Regions from separate parts of the Bacillus sp. AL-1R genome, predicted to be linked through region 2. Evidence: a T-box and tRNA genes for the amino acid it is inferred to sense, from the RefSeq annotation. Region 2 holds a T-box; the other regions hold tRNA genes.

Region 1 (4,382 bases), 1.6 Mb from region 2:
ATAATGCAGTAAAATCTGTGTTTTAGGACAAAAGAAAAAGACAGCCATTAAGCTATCTCTGATTTTTTAAATAAGCCATATAATCATCCACTTTTTCTGCATTTCCATTTCCAGCTTTTGCGCTATTGAAAACAACAATTCTTCCTTGGGTATGATTAATCTTGTTGTCTAAATCGTGCATTATTCGATGAGTATACAACAAAGCTTTCATGTCTTTTTGATCAATTGCCAATTTCATTAACTTGTTAGCTAAATCTAAATCATCGTGCAAATCGCTATTTTCATCTACATTGCTAAGTATTTTTTCAAAATATGTGAGAATAGATTCCAATTCAGATTTTTTATCTTCCCAAGCTGGAGAGTTTGGATTTTTGAATTGTTGATAATTTAACCAACCAGTTAAATTATTTAATATATCGTGTGTTCTTGCAATATCTGCTCCTTCCTTTGAAGCTGGAGGAATCTTTTCTTTGTCATATTTTATATTTGCAACATGATATTCATTTTTAAAAACAATAATTTTAACTATTTTCCAAGATAAAAATGAAACAGCAATCAAACCTACAAACAACAAACCAATTTTCAAATATTTATTTATTGCAACTCACTCCTTTTGTCTACATACTCATAATAATTTTAACATTAATATTGTAAAGAGTTGGTTTGAAAATTCAAAAAAATTCCTTGTAGAACGATTTACTATCTACTGGTAAATTCCTTTGCGTACTAGTAAATCATCGCAACGCATGACTTCTTTTACTAGCTAGCAATCTCGTGTTAATGCACGTTGTTTACAATCCGCTTTCTTGCATAGGATCAATATAAAATGTTTAATATCAATTTCTGTCATTGTCACTAAAGGTTTCTTATCAGCTGACAACATTATTTGGAGATATTTTGCCATGTGCAAGAAAAACAAAAAAAGCTTTGCACAATTAGTGCAAAGCTTTTTTTGTTAGCATTTATATAGCGGTGACAGGACTTGAACCTGCACATCCGTGAAGATACCTGATTTTGAGTCAGGCGTGTCTGCCATTCCACCACACCGCCAAAGTTATACAATAATTATAATATATGAAAGACAAATTGTCCAATCAAATCTGAAATTAAAAACCTCTTACAAAGTAAGAGGTTTTTTTGATGCCGAGGGCCGGACTCGAACCGGCACGGTTGTCACCAACCGCAGGATTTTAAGTCCTGTGTGTCTGCCAATTCCACCACCCCGGCGTGGGGTAAAATCTAAAAGGCGGTAACCGGATTTGAACCGATGATAAAGGTTTTGCAGACCTCTGCCTTACCACTTGGCTATACCGCCGTAATTTGGAGCGGAAGACGGGGCTCGAACCCGCGACCCCAACCTTGGCAAGGTTGTATTCTACCACTGAACTACTTCCGCATAAATGGCTGGGCTACCTGGATTCGAACCAGGGCATGACGGAATCAAAATCCGTTGCCTTACCGCTTGGCTATAGCCCATTAATTAAGAACTTTATATACTATATTCAATTTATTATAAATTATATTACTCACTTGAGCAATCGTTATAAATTATATGGGGCGACCGATGGGAATCGAACCCACGAGTGTCGGAACCACAATCCGATGCGTTAACCACTTCGCCACGATCGCCATTATTTTATTTAATTGGCAGGGGCAGTAGGAATCGAACCCACACCAAAGGTTTTGGAGACCTCTATTCTACCGTTAAACTATGCCCCTATAAATGGTGGAGGGGGACGGATTCGAACCGCCGAACCCACAGGGAGCGGATTTACAGTCCGCCGCGTTTAGCCACTTCGCTACCCCTCCGGTTAAAGAGTGCCGACTAGAGGACTTGAACCCCCAACCTACTGATTACAAGTCAGTTGCTCTACCAATTGAGCTAAGTCGGCGTATTAATTTATTTATTGCCATATTTAGTTCGTTTCTTAGTCGTCCTTGTCTCAGTAAGAATTTCAAGATGTTGCTCGACAAGTACGCTGAGGTCTTGCTACGAAGTTTATTCGTTCGTGCTCTACCAATTGAGCTAAGTCGGCGTATTAAAATTTATTTGTTGCCATATTTTTCAAGATGGTGGCTCGGGACGGAATCGAACCGCCGACACGAGGATTTTCAGTCCTCTGCTCTACCGACTGAGCTACCGAGCCATCTTAAATGGCGGTCCCGACCGGGATCGAACCGGCGATCTCCTGCGTGACAGGCAGGCATGTTAACCGCTACACCACGGGACCATTTGGTTGCGGGGACAGGATTTGAACCTGCGACCTTCGGGTTATGAGCCCGACGAGCTACCAGACTGCTCCACCCCGCGATAATGTGGATACTATTTTTTATAGTTCCATGAAAGTTATTTTGTTAAGACCATCCCAATCTCAGGATGATTTTGCAAGTAGCAGCTCGATTGGTATGCTGAAGTAATTTCTTCGAAGCATATTCGTTCGTGCTCCACCCCGCGATAATGTGGATACTATTTAATATAGTTCCATGAAAGTTATTTTGTTAATTAAATGGTGGAGGATGACGGGCTCGAACCGCCGACCCCCTGCTTGTAAGGCAGGTGCTCTCCCAGCTGAGCTAATCCTCCGTAATAAAATGGTGACCCGTACGGGACTCGAACCCGTGTTACCGCCGTGAAAGGGCGGTGTCTTAACCGCTTGACCAACGGGCCAGTACAATAGTGCTGTAAATATGTGGCGGAGAGCAAGGGATTTGAACCCTTGAGACAGGGTTACCCGCCTACACGATTTCCAATCGTGCTCCTTCGGCCACTCGGACAGCTCTCCAAAATGGCTCCGCAGGTAGGATTCGAACCTACGACCACTCGGTTAACAGCCGAGTGCTCTACCACTGAGCTACTGCGGAATAATGATAAACCAAGCGACGTTCTACTCTCACAGGGGGAAACCCCCAACTACCATCGACGCTGAAGAGCTTAACTGCCGTGTTCGGTATGGGAACGGGTGTGACCTCTTCGCTATCATCACTTGATTCAATTTCTTAAGGACAATAACTATTATATCAAATTTCACTTAAAAGTCAATGACTTTTTTGAAGTTTTTTATAATGTTTTTTGCACCTTCAAAACTAGATAATGTCATCATCAAACTTGTTAGTTAAGTCCTCGACCGATTAGTATCAGTCAGCTCCACGTGTCACCACGCTTCCACCTCTGACCTATCAACCTGATCGTCTCTCAGGGGTCTTACTAGCTTAACGCTATGGGAAATCTCATCTTGAGGGGGGCTTCATGCTTAGATGCTTTCAGCACTTATCCCTTCCACACATAGCTACCCAGCCATGCTCTTGGCAGAACAACTGGTACACCAGCGGTGTGTCCATCCCGGTCCTCTCGTACTAAGGACAGCTCCTCTCAAATTTCCTGCGCCCACGACGGATAGGGACCGAACTGTCTCACGACGTTCTGAACCCAGCTCGCGTACCGCTTTAATGGGCGAACAGCCCAACCCTTGGGACCGACTACAGCCCCAGGATGCGATGAGCCGACATCGAGGTGCCAAACCTCCCCGTCGATGTGGACTCTTGGGGGAGATAAGCCTGTTATCCCCGGGGTAGCTTTTATCCGTTGAGCGATGGCCCTTCCATGCGGAACCACCGGATCACTAAGCCCGACTTTCGTCCCTGCTCGACTTGTAGGTCTCGCAGTCAAGCTCCCTTATGCCTTTACACTCTTCGAATGATTTCCAACCATTCTGAGGGAACCTTTGGGCGCCTCCGTTACTCTTTAGGAGGCGACCGCCCCAGTCAAACTGCCCACCTGACACTGTCTCCGAGCCGGATCACGGCTCTAGGTTAGAATTTCAATACAGCCAGGGTAGTATCCCACCGACGCCTCCACCGAAGCTAGCGCTCCGGCTTCTCAGGCTCCTACCTATCCTGTACAAGCTGTACCAAAATTCAATATCAAGCTGCAGTAAAGCTCCACGGGGTCTTTCCGTCCTGTCGCGGGTAACCTGCATCTTCACAGGTACTATAATTTCACCGAGTCTATGGTTGAGACAGTGCCCAAATCGTTACGCCTTTCGTGCGGGTCGGAACTTACCCGACAAGGAATTTCGCTACCTTAGGACCGTTATAGTTACGGCCGCCGTTTACTGGGGCTTCAATTCAGAGCTTCTCCCGTAAGGGATAACCCCTCCTCTTAACCTTCCAGCACCGGGCAGGCGTCAGCCCCTATACTTCGCCTTGCGGCTTCGCAGAGACCTGTGTTTTTGCTAAACAGTCGCTTGGGCCTTTTCACTGCGGCTCTCCCGGGCATACACCCAAAAGAGCACCCCTTCTCCCGAAGTTACGGGGTCATTTTGCCGAGTTCCTTAACCATAGTTCTCTCGCTCACCTTAGGATTCTCTCCTCGCCTACCTGTG
Region 2 (4,382 bases):
TTTTGTTAAGAATACAGATCCTGTTTCAAATAAATGAACATTTTCTTCTTTACGTGCAACATTATATGCAATCGCATCTAATAAATGAGGTACTAAACTGAAACGTAGCTCACTACGTTCTTCACTCATTGGTAAAGCTAAACGTACAGGTTCTGCATCTACTGTTTCTAATGCAAAGCGTTTTACTTTATTATTGCTTGTTAAAGAGTACGTAACAGCTTCGTAAAGACCTGCATGCTGTAAATATTGACGAATTTTTCTACGTTTTGCTTGATAAGGTGTTAATTGTCCACGACTAGCAACACCTGTTGGTAAAGTGGCAGGAATATGATCATAGCCATACAATCTTCCTACTTCTTCAACTAAATCTTCTTCAATTGAAAGATCACCACGACGACTTGGAACAGTAACTGTAAATACTTCGCCATTCTCAGTAGCTTCTAATCTTAAGCGACGGAAAATATCTTTTACTGTCTCAGCATCAATTGAGGTACCAAGTACACCATTAATCTTACTTACAGAAACTGAAACTTTTTTAGCTTCTTCAACTAAATTGTCGGCAATTACTGTACCTTCTACAATTGTTCCACCAGCTAGTTCAGCCATTAACATAGCAGCACGTTCTGAAGCAGGGAATGTACGTGAAGCGTCAATACCTTTTTCAAAACGGGCACTTGAATCACTACGTAAGCCAAGGTCTTTTGATGTTTGGCGAACACTTTGACCTCTGAAAACTGCTGATTCAATTAAAACGTCTACAGTTTCCACATCAACTTCAGTACTTTGACCACCCATTACACCTGCAACTGCAACGGCTTCTTTCTCTGTTGCGATCACTAAATTATGTGGTTGCAATGTACGCTCTTCACCATCAAGTGTAACGATCTTTTCGTTTTCCTTCGCATGTCGTACGATAATTTGCTTACTATTTAATTTATTAAAATCAAACGCGTGTAATGGTTGACCATACTCAATTAAAATATAGTTCGTAATATCAACAACATTATTAATCGGACGAATACCAGCACTCATTAAACGAGATTGCATCCATAATGGTGATGGACCAATTTTTACACCTTTAACTAATTTAGCACTATAATATGGTGCATCTTCTTTTGATTCAATTGAAACTGAAACATAATCAGCGCCTGTAGCTGATTGAGCACTTATTTCTGGAAGTTTTACATCACGATCTAAAATTGCAGCTACCTCGTAGGCAACACCGATCATATTTAAGCAATCAGCACGGTTTGGTGTTAATCCAAGTTCTAATACAGCATCATCACGATATAGTACGTCTAATGCACTTGCTCCAACTTCAGCATCACTTGGTAAAACAAAGATTCCATTTGAGAATTCTTTTGCAACTACTTTTCCTTCAATGCCTAATTCTTGAAGAGAGCAAATCATTCCTTCAGAAACTTCACCACGTAATTTTGCTTTTTTAATTTTGAAATTCCCCGGTAAAACAGCGCCTACCTTTGCCACGATCACTTTTTGACCTTTAGCAACATTCGGTGCGCCACAAATAATTTGTACTGGTTGCTCTTCGCCAACATCAACAGTACATTTTGATAATTTATCTGCCTCTGGATGTTGTTCACGTTCCATTACATAACCAACAACAACATTTTTAATTCCTTCTGAAAGATGATCAACACCTTCAACTTCAATACCTGCTTTAGTGATTAATTTTGCAAGTTCGTCTGGTGTAACACCACTTAAATCAACGTATTCTTGTAACCATTTTGTTGATACAAACATGTTTTAGTCCCCTCCTACCTTACATTTGTTGGAATTGCTTTAAGAATCTTATATCGTTCGTATAGAAATGACGAATATCATCAATACCATATTTTAATAATGCAATACGTTCTGGACCCATACCAAAAGCGAATCCTTGAACTTCTTTCGGATTATATCCAGCCATCTCAAGTACGTTTGGATGTACCATTCCCGCACCTAAAATTTCAATCCATCCAGTGTGCTTACACATGTTACAGCCTTTTCCTCCACATTTCATACAAGAAATATCCATTTCTACTGAAGGCTCAGTGAATGGGAAGAAGCTTGGGCGTAAGCGAATTTCACGATCTTCACCAAACATTTTCTTCGCAAAAAGTTGTAAAGTACCTTTTAAATCACTCATTGAAATGTTTTCACCAATTACAAGACCTTCGATTTGCATAAATTGATGAGAATGTGTAGCATCATCGTCATCACGGCGATAAACTTTACCAGGACAAATTATTTTAATTGGACCTTTTTCCACGTTTGCTTCCATTGTTCTGGCTTGAACAGGTGAAGTATGAGTTCTCATTAATGTTTCTTCAGAAATATAGAATGAATCCTGCATATCACGAGCCGGATGTCCTTTTGGTAAATTTAAAGCTTCGAAATTATAATAGTCCTTCTCAACTTCTGGACCTTCAGCAATTTCATATCCCATTCCAATAAATAAATCTTCAATTTCTTGAATTACCGCTCTTAATGGATGAGCTCCACCTGCATGAACTGGTCTTCCTGGAAGTGTTACGTCAATTGATTCACTTTCTAATTTTTCATTAATTGCATTTTGTTCTAATACAACTTGTTTTGCTTCAAGTTTTTCTTGGATTGCCGCACGTACTTCATTAGCAACAGCCCCCATTTTTGGGCGCTCTTCTGGAGTTAAATCCTTCATTGCTTTCATTGCCTCAGTAATCGGACCTTTTTTTCCTAGATAAGCAATTCTTATTTCATTTAATGCTTTTAAATCTTTTGCTTCTTCTATTTGCTTAATCGCTTCTGTTTGTAAAGAAACTAAACGCTCTTGCATAAATAATCCTCCTATTCAAAACCTTAAATTTAAACATAAAAAAACCTCGCTCCCAAAAAAGGGACGAGGATTGATCGCGGTACCACCCTAATTAACAGTTAATATATCTTTAGAAACTAACTGCTCACTTCATTCATATAACGATCTACTTAGATAGACCGAGTCGCCTTTACATTTAAAAATGGTCCCGGCGCTAGCTCAAGAGGTGAATTCAATTTGGTCTACTATAAAAGTGCTTACAGTCTACGGCACCTTTTCCCTAGATAGAGAGTCAAATTTACTATTCTCTGTCAAAGCTTTTTATGTATTAAATTTTCTTAATTAATTATATTGATTTTTTTCAATTAATGCAACTGCTCAACATAATTATTTACTAATTGATTTATATCATTTTTACTGTCCTAGAGAGCGCTCAGGATGAGGCTTCTATTATTTTTTCACAGACTATACATTAGAATCCCTGCTGCAATAGCAACGTTTAATGATTCAGCTTTACCATAAATCGGAATATAAAGATTTTCATCGGTTAATGAGAGTAATGTTGAATTCACACCTTTACCTTCATTCCCTACAATAATGGCAAAACGATTTGAAACGTTTACCTCATTAAATGGTTTTGCATTTTGAAGAGATGTCCCGTAAACAGTTATTCCTTTTTCTTTTAAATTCGAAACTGCTTCAACTAAATCACCACGTAATATCGGTAAATGGAATAGTGATCCTTGGGTGGATCGAATTGTTTTAGCATTATATAGGTCACTTGTACCTGAACCTAAAATAACGCCATCAAAACCAGCAGCATCTGCTGTTCGAATCATTGTTCCAACATTCCCTGGATCCTGAACTTCATCAATTAATAATATTTTTGACACTTTCTCAAAATCAATTCTTACAAATGAAAATTCAATAATTGCAAAAATACCTTGAGATGTTTCTGTTTCGCTTAATTCCTTGCTAACCTCTTTAGATATATACGTAATCTCAAAGGAACCTGTTGAAAAATTAGAAGGTAAGTCAATATCTTCACTGATTAATAAATGAAGAATCGGTGCATCATGCTTAATTGCCTCTTCGACTAAATGAAAACCTTCTACGATATATTGTTTAGCTTTATCTCTTCCTTTTTTTGTATGTAGCTTTTTCCAAGCCTTCACAGAATTATTTTGTATGGAATCAATTTGTTTCATAAATTTCCTTTACCTTTCATCGTATCTCTTATCGTTTATCATACATAAAATCGTTTCCGTTTACAAATACTACATTAAGCTTAATATGAAAGGAGAATCCAAATGAATTTTAATATTCGCGGAGCAGTTCTTCACAATATTTCAGGTAATAAAAGTGATCAATTAGAAGCAACAATTGTAGATGCGATTCAAAGTGGCGAGGAAAAAGTATTACCAGGTTTAGGTGTACTTCTTGAAGTTTTTTGGAATCACGCTTCAGAAAACCAAAAGCATGAACTACTTACAGTTTTAGAAAATGGAGTAAGCCAGTAATCTAATCTGTTAAAAACATAAAAAAGGACTAACGTAAGATTTTAACTTTACGTTAGTCCTTTTTG
Region 3 (4,382 bases), 220 kb from region 2:
ATAATTTCCTCTTCATTTGAGTGAAGTAAATCAGGTTGACATCTTTTACATGGACGGTACCCATCATTAATTGCCAAAGATAATGACGGATAATATGCTACATTTTCTTTTAATGGGATTCTTGACTTACAAGAAGGTTTACAACAAATCCTAGTGGACTTAACTGCATAAATAAATACTCCATCATAGTTTTCATCGCATGATTCAACTGCATTCCACATGACCTCATTATTTAATCCACTCATTTAATCACCTCACCTTTAGCTATTCACATTTTAACACTAAGATAATGCGCTTGCTTTCAATTTCTTCTTGCTCTCTAATTTAAATAAACGTTGTTGAGGAATCATACAGTATTATGCAACATCTTTCAAAGAAGAATGAGTGATTTTGTACATATTTAAATAATCGAAAATGTACATGTTTAAGTTGACATTTATAGTTCACGTCCGTTCACTTGTTATATAAAATAAAATGGGAAAAAGGAGGGTCTTTTTAAAAGATACTTTTACTTGGTAGAAATTGAAAAGGAAGAGGTTATTATTTGAAGTAAAAAAGCACTGATAACAACGGTTTTCCACAAGTATTACATCATGCCGCCCATACATGACTAGTTATACTAGCTGACACAATTGTGAAGCTTAAAAAACCTTTATAAAATTCTATTGGTACCCCTACTGACCTCCAAAATGGTACATCATTAATACCCGAATCTATATTAAGTTGACATTTATATTGTTCCTCTACTTTTGTCACTAGACCTAGTATATCTATGTTAGAATTCATTTACACGTAACTCCATTCGTTTAACTTGTTTCTCGACAATTCAAGTATAACGAATATTGGAAGTTACGTGTTTTTTATCTAAAATTGTGTACATACCCCAACATAAAGTATAGAGCCGTATTAAAAGACAAAAAAGCTCAGTTACCTGTGTTATCACAAATAACTGAGCTTTAGATATGACCCGTACGGGACTCGAACCCGTGTTACCGCCGTGAAAGGGCGGTGTCTTAACCGCTTGACCAACGGGCCAAAAAAAATATGGCAGAGAAGAAGGGATTCGAACCCTCGCACCGGTTACCCGATCTACTCCCTTAGCAGGGGAGCCCCTTGAGCCACTTGGGTACTTCTCTATAATATGGCTCCGCAGGTAGGGTTCGAACCTACGACCACTCGGTTAACAGCCGAGTGCTCTACCACTGAGCTACTGCGGAAAAATAATTATAAATTTAATGGTGGGCCTAAATGGACTCGAACCATCGACCTCACGCTTATCAGGCGTGCGCTCTAACCAGCTGAGCTATAGGCCCATTAAATTTTATAAAAAAGCGGGTGATGGGAATCGAACCCACGACCGAAGCTTGGAAGGCTTCTATTTTACCATTAAACTACACCCGCAAAATATGGGGCGACCGATGGGAATCGAACCCACGAGTGTCGGAACCACAATCCGATGCGTTAACCACTTCGCCACGATCGCCATAAAGAGTGCCGACTAGAGGACTTGAACCCCCAACCTACTGATTACAAGTCAGTTGCTCTACCAATTGAGCTAAGTCGGCGAAATAAATATTGTTTGTTGCCATTTTTTTAAGATGGTGGCTCGGGACGGAATCGAACCGCCGACACGAGGATTTTCAGTCCTCTGCTCTACCGACTGAGCTACCGAGCCATCTTAAATGGCGGTCCCGACCGGGATCGAACCGGCGATCTCCTGCGTGACAGGCAGGCATGTTAACCGCTACACCACGGGACCATTTGGTTGCGGGGACAGGATTTGAACCTGCGACCTTCGGGTTATGAGCCCGACGAGCTACCAGACTGCTCCACCCCGCGATAATGTGGATACTATTTTATATAGTTCCATGAATATTAATTTTGTTAAGACCATCCCAATCTCAGGATGATTATGCAAGTAGCGGCTCGATTGGTATGCTGAAGTAATTTCTTCGAAGCATATTCGTTCGTGCTCCACCCCGCGATAATGTGGATACTATTTTATATAATTCCATGAATATTAATTTTGTTAAGACCATCCCAATCTCAGGATGATTATGCAAGTAGCGGCTCGATTGGTATGCTGAAGTAATTTCTTCGAAGCATATTCGTTCGTGCTCCACCCCGCGATAATGTGGATACTATTTAAATTAGATCCATTAAATTCAATTTGTTAATTTAATAAAAATGGAGGAGTAAGAGGGATTCGAACCCCCGCGGGCTGTTACACCCCTGTCGGTTTTCAAGACCGATCCCTTCAGCCAGACTTGGGTATTACTCCATTATAAGTGGTGGACCTTGTAGGACTCGAACCTACGACCGGACGGTTATGAGCCGTCTGCTCTAACCAGCTGAGCTAAAGGTCCTTAAATAAGTAGCGGCGGAGGGAGTCGAACCCACGACCTCACGGGTATGAACCGTACGCTCTAGCCAGCTGAGCTACACCGCCATAATAAATCAATTTAATTTGTCCAAGTGGAGCCTAGCGGGATCGAACCGCTGACCTCCTGCGTGCAAGGCAGGCGCTCTCCCAGCTGAGCTAAGGCCCCATGTTTTTAATGGTCGGGAAGACAGGATTTGAACCTGCGACCCCCTGGTCCCAAACCAGGTGCTCTACCAAGCTGAGCCACTTCCCGTTTAGAATTACAGGTGATACAATATGGCGCGCCCGAAAGGACTCGAACCCATAACCTTTTGATCCGTAGTCAAACGCTCTATCCAATTGAGCTACGGGCGCATATTATAAATGGTGCCGAGGGCCGGACTCGAACCGGCACGGTTGTCACCAACCGCAGGATTTTAAGTCCTGTGTGTCTGCCAATTCCACCACCCCGGCAGTATATATGGAGCGGAAGACGGGGTTCGAACCCGCGACCCCAACCTTGGCAAGGTTGTATTCTACCACTGAACTACTTCCGCATATACTGATTAACAAGATAAATGGTGCGGGTGAAGGGACTCGAACCCCCACACCGAAGTACTAGATCCTAAGTCTAGCGCGTCTGCCAATTCCGCCACACCCGCAATATTTTCTTTTTTAGAAAATGGTGAGCCATGAAGGATTCGAACCTTCGACCCTCTGATTAAAAGTCAGATGCTCTACCTACTGAGCTAATGGCTCATAAAGAGTGCCGACTAGAGGACTTGAACCCCCAACCTACTGATTACAAGTCAGTTGCTCTACCAATTGAGCTAAGTCGGCATATGGTGGAGGATGACGGGCTCGAACCGCCGACCCCCTGCTTGTAAGGCAGGTGCTCTCCCAGCTGAGCTAATCCTCCATCAAACCAAGCGACGTTCTACTCTCACAGGGGGAAACCCCCAACTACCATCGACGCTGAAGAGCTTAACTGCCGTGTTCGGTATGGGAACGGGTGTGACCTCTTCGCTATCATCACTTGATTCTTTTCTTTAGGACATTAATTATTATATCAAATTTCATTTTAAAGTCAATAACTTTTTTGAAGTTTTTTATAATAATTTTTGTACCTTCAAAACTAGATAATGTCATTATCAAACTTGTTAGTTAAGTCCTCGACCGATTAGTATCAGTCAGCTCCACGTGTCACCACGCTTCCACCTCTGACCTATCAACCTGATCGTCTCTCAGGGGTCTTACTAGCTTAACGCTATGGGAAATCTCATCTTGAGGGGGGCTTCATGCTTAGATGCTTTCAGCACTTATCCCTTCCACACATAGCTACCCAGCCATGCTCTTGGCAGAACAACTGGTACACCAGCGGTGTGTCCATCCCGGTCCTCTCGTACTAAGGACAGCTCCTCTCAAATTTCCTGCGCCCACGACGGATAGGGACCGAACTGTCTCACGACGTTCTGAACCCAGCTCGCGTACCGCTTTAATGGGCGAACAGCCCAACCCTTGGGACCGACTACAGCCCCAGGATGCGATGAGCCGACATCGAGGTGCCAAACCTCCCCGTCGATGTGGACTCTTGGGGGAGATAAGCCTGTTATCCCCGGGGTAGCTTTTATCCGTTGAGCGATGGCCCTTCCATGCGGAACCACCGGATCACTAAGCCCGACTTTCGTCCCTGCTCGACTTGTAGGTCTCGCAGTCAAGCTCCCTTATGCCTTTACACTCTTCGAATGATTTCCAACCATTCTGAGGGAACCTTTGGGCGCCTCCGTTACTCTTTAGGAGGCGACCGCCCCAGTCAAACTGCCCACCTGACACTGTCTCCGAGCCGGATCACGGCTCTAGGTTAGAATTTCAATACAGCCAGGGTAGTATCCCACCGACGCCTCCACCGAAGCTAGCGCTCCGGCTTCTCAGGCTCCTACCTATCCTGTACAAGCTGTACCAAAATTCAATATCAAGCTGCAGTAAAGCTCCACGGGGTCTTTCCGTCCTGTCGCGGGTA

The links. The T-box of region 2 lies ahead of pheS (phenylalanine--tRNA ligase subunit alpha). A T-box ahead of a tRNA ligase gene usually reads a tRNA of that ligase, here a tRNA-Phe.
Region 1: it encodes a tRNA-Phe, which carries the amino acid that the T-box ahead of pheS (phenylalanine--tRNA ligase subunit alpha) is inferred to sense. The anticodon was not compared.
Region 3: it encodes a tRNA-Phe, which carries the amino acid that the T-box ahead of pheS (phenylalanine--tRNA ligase subunit alpha) is inferred to sense. The anticodon was not compared.

The regions. Positions count from the first base shown of each region.
Region 1 is NZ_CP197469.1:583,491-587,872, reverse strand. It holds gene ACSBO6_RS02865 (hypothetical protein) at 53-586, opposite strand; tRNA gene ACSBO6_RS02860 (tRNA-Leu) at 968-1,050, opposite strand; tRNA gene ACSBO6_RS02855 (tRNA-Leu) at 1,142-1,227, opposite strand; tRNA gene ACSBO6_RS02850 (tRNA-Cys) at 1,245-1,315, opposite strand; tRNA gene ACSBO6_RS02845 (tRNA-Gly) at 1,322-1,396, opposite strand; tRNA gene ACSBO6_RS02840 (tRNA-Gln) at 1,402-1,476, opposite strand; tRNA gene ACSBO6_RS02835 (tRNA-His) at 1,554-1,629, opposite strand; tRNA gene ACSBO6_RS02830 (tRNA-Trp) at 1,646-1,719, opposite strand; tRNA gene ACSBO6_RS02825 (tRNA-Tyr) at 1,725-1,809, opposite strand; tRNA gene ACSBO6_RS02820 (tRNA-Thr) at 1,820-1,892, opposite strand; tRNA gene ACSBO6_RS02815 (tRNA-Phe) at 2,072-2,147, opposite strand; tRNA gene ACSBO6_RS02810 (tRNA-Asp) at 2,156-2,231, opposite strand; tRNA gene ACSBO6_RS02805 (tRNA-Met) at 2,235-2,311, opposite strand; tRNA gene ACSBO6_RS02800 (tRNA-Val) at 2,509-2,584, opposite strand; tRNA gene ACSBO6_RS02795 (tRNA-Glu) at 2,594-2,668, opposite strand; tRNA gene ACSBO6_RS02790 (tRNA-Ser) at 2,692-2,783, opposite strand; tRNA gene ACSBO6_RS02785 (tRNA-Asn) at 2,788-2,862, opposite strand; rRNA gene rrf (5S ribosomal RNA) at 2,873-2,988, opposite strand; rRNA gene ACSBO6_RS02775 (23S ribosomal RNA) at 3,110-4,382, opposite strand, start outside.
Region 2 is NZ_CP197469.1:3,472,330-3,476,711, forward strand. It holds gene pheT (phenylalanine--tRNA ligase subunit beta) at 1-1,764, opposite strand, end outside; gene pheS (phenylalanine--tRNA ligase subunit alpha) at 1,784-2,818, opposite strand; T-box leader at 2,875-3,121, opposite strand; gene ACSBO6_RS16690 (TrmH family RNA methyltransferase) at 3,256-4,005, opposite strand; gene sspI (small acid-soluble spore protein SspI) at 4,108-4,317, shown strand.
Region 3 is NZ_CP197469.1:3,695,637-3,700,018, forward strand. It holds gene ACSBO6_RS17755 (bifunctional transcriptional activator/DNA repair enzyme AdaA) at 1-245, opposite strand, end outside; gene ACSBO6_RS17760 (hypothetical protein) at 592-786, opposite strand; tRNA gene ACSBO6_RS17765 (tRNA-Glu) at 964-1,035, opposite strand; tRNA gene ACSBO6_RS17770 (tRNA-Ser) at 1,046-1,136, opposite strand; tRNA gene ACSBO6_RS17775 (tRNA-Asn) at 1,143-1,217, opposite strand; tRNA gene ACSBO6_RS17780 (tRNA-Ile) at 1,237-1,313, opposite strand; tRNA gene ACSBO6_RS17785 (tRNA-Gly) at 1,331-1,401, opposite strand; tRNA gene ACSBO6_RS17790 (tRNA-His) at 1,408-1,483, opposite strand; tRNA gene ACSBO6_RS17795 (tRNA-Thr) at 1,493-1,565, opposite strand; tRNA gene ACSBO6_RS17800 (tRNA-Phe) at 1,600-1,675, opposite strand; tRNA gene ACSBO6_RS17805 (tRNA-Asp) at 1,684-1,759, opposite strand; tRNA gene ACSBO6_RS17810 (tRNA-Met) at 1,763-1,839, opposite strand; tRNA gene ACSBO6_RS17815 (tRNA-Ser) at 2,189-2,281, opposite strand; tRNA gene ACSBO6_RS17820 (tRNA-Ile) at 2,290-2,366, opposite strand; tRNA gene ACSBO6_RS17825 (tRNA-Met) at 2,376-2,449, opposite strand; tRNA gene ACSBO6_RS17830 (tRNA-Ala) at 2,477-2,549, opposite strand; tRNA gene ACSBO6_RS17835 (tRNA-Pro) at 2,560-2,636, opposite strand; tRNA gene ACSBO6_RS17840 (tRNA-Arg) at 2,661-2,737, opposite strand; tRNA gene ACSBO6_RS17845 (tRNA-Leu) at 2,748-2,836, opposite strand; tRNA gene ACSBO6_RS17850 (tRNA-Gly) at 2,845-2,919, opposite strand; tRNA gene ACSBO6_RS17855 (tRNA-Leu) at 2,942-3,024, opposite strand; tRNA gene ACSBO6_RS17860 (tRNA-Lys) at 3,046-3,121, opposite strand; tRNA gene ACSBO6_RS17865 (tRNA-Thr) at 3,130-3,202, opposite strand; tRNA gene ACSBO6_RS17870 (tRNA-Val) at 3,206-3,281, opposite strand; rRNA gene rrf (5S ribosomal RNA) at 3,287-3,402, opposite strand; rRNA gene ACSBO6_RS17880 (23S ribosomal RNA) at 3,523-4,382, opposite strand, start outside.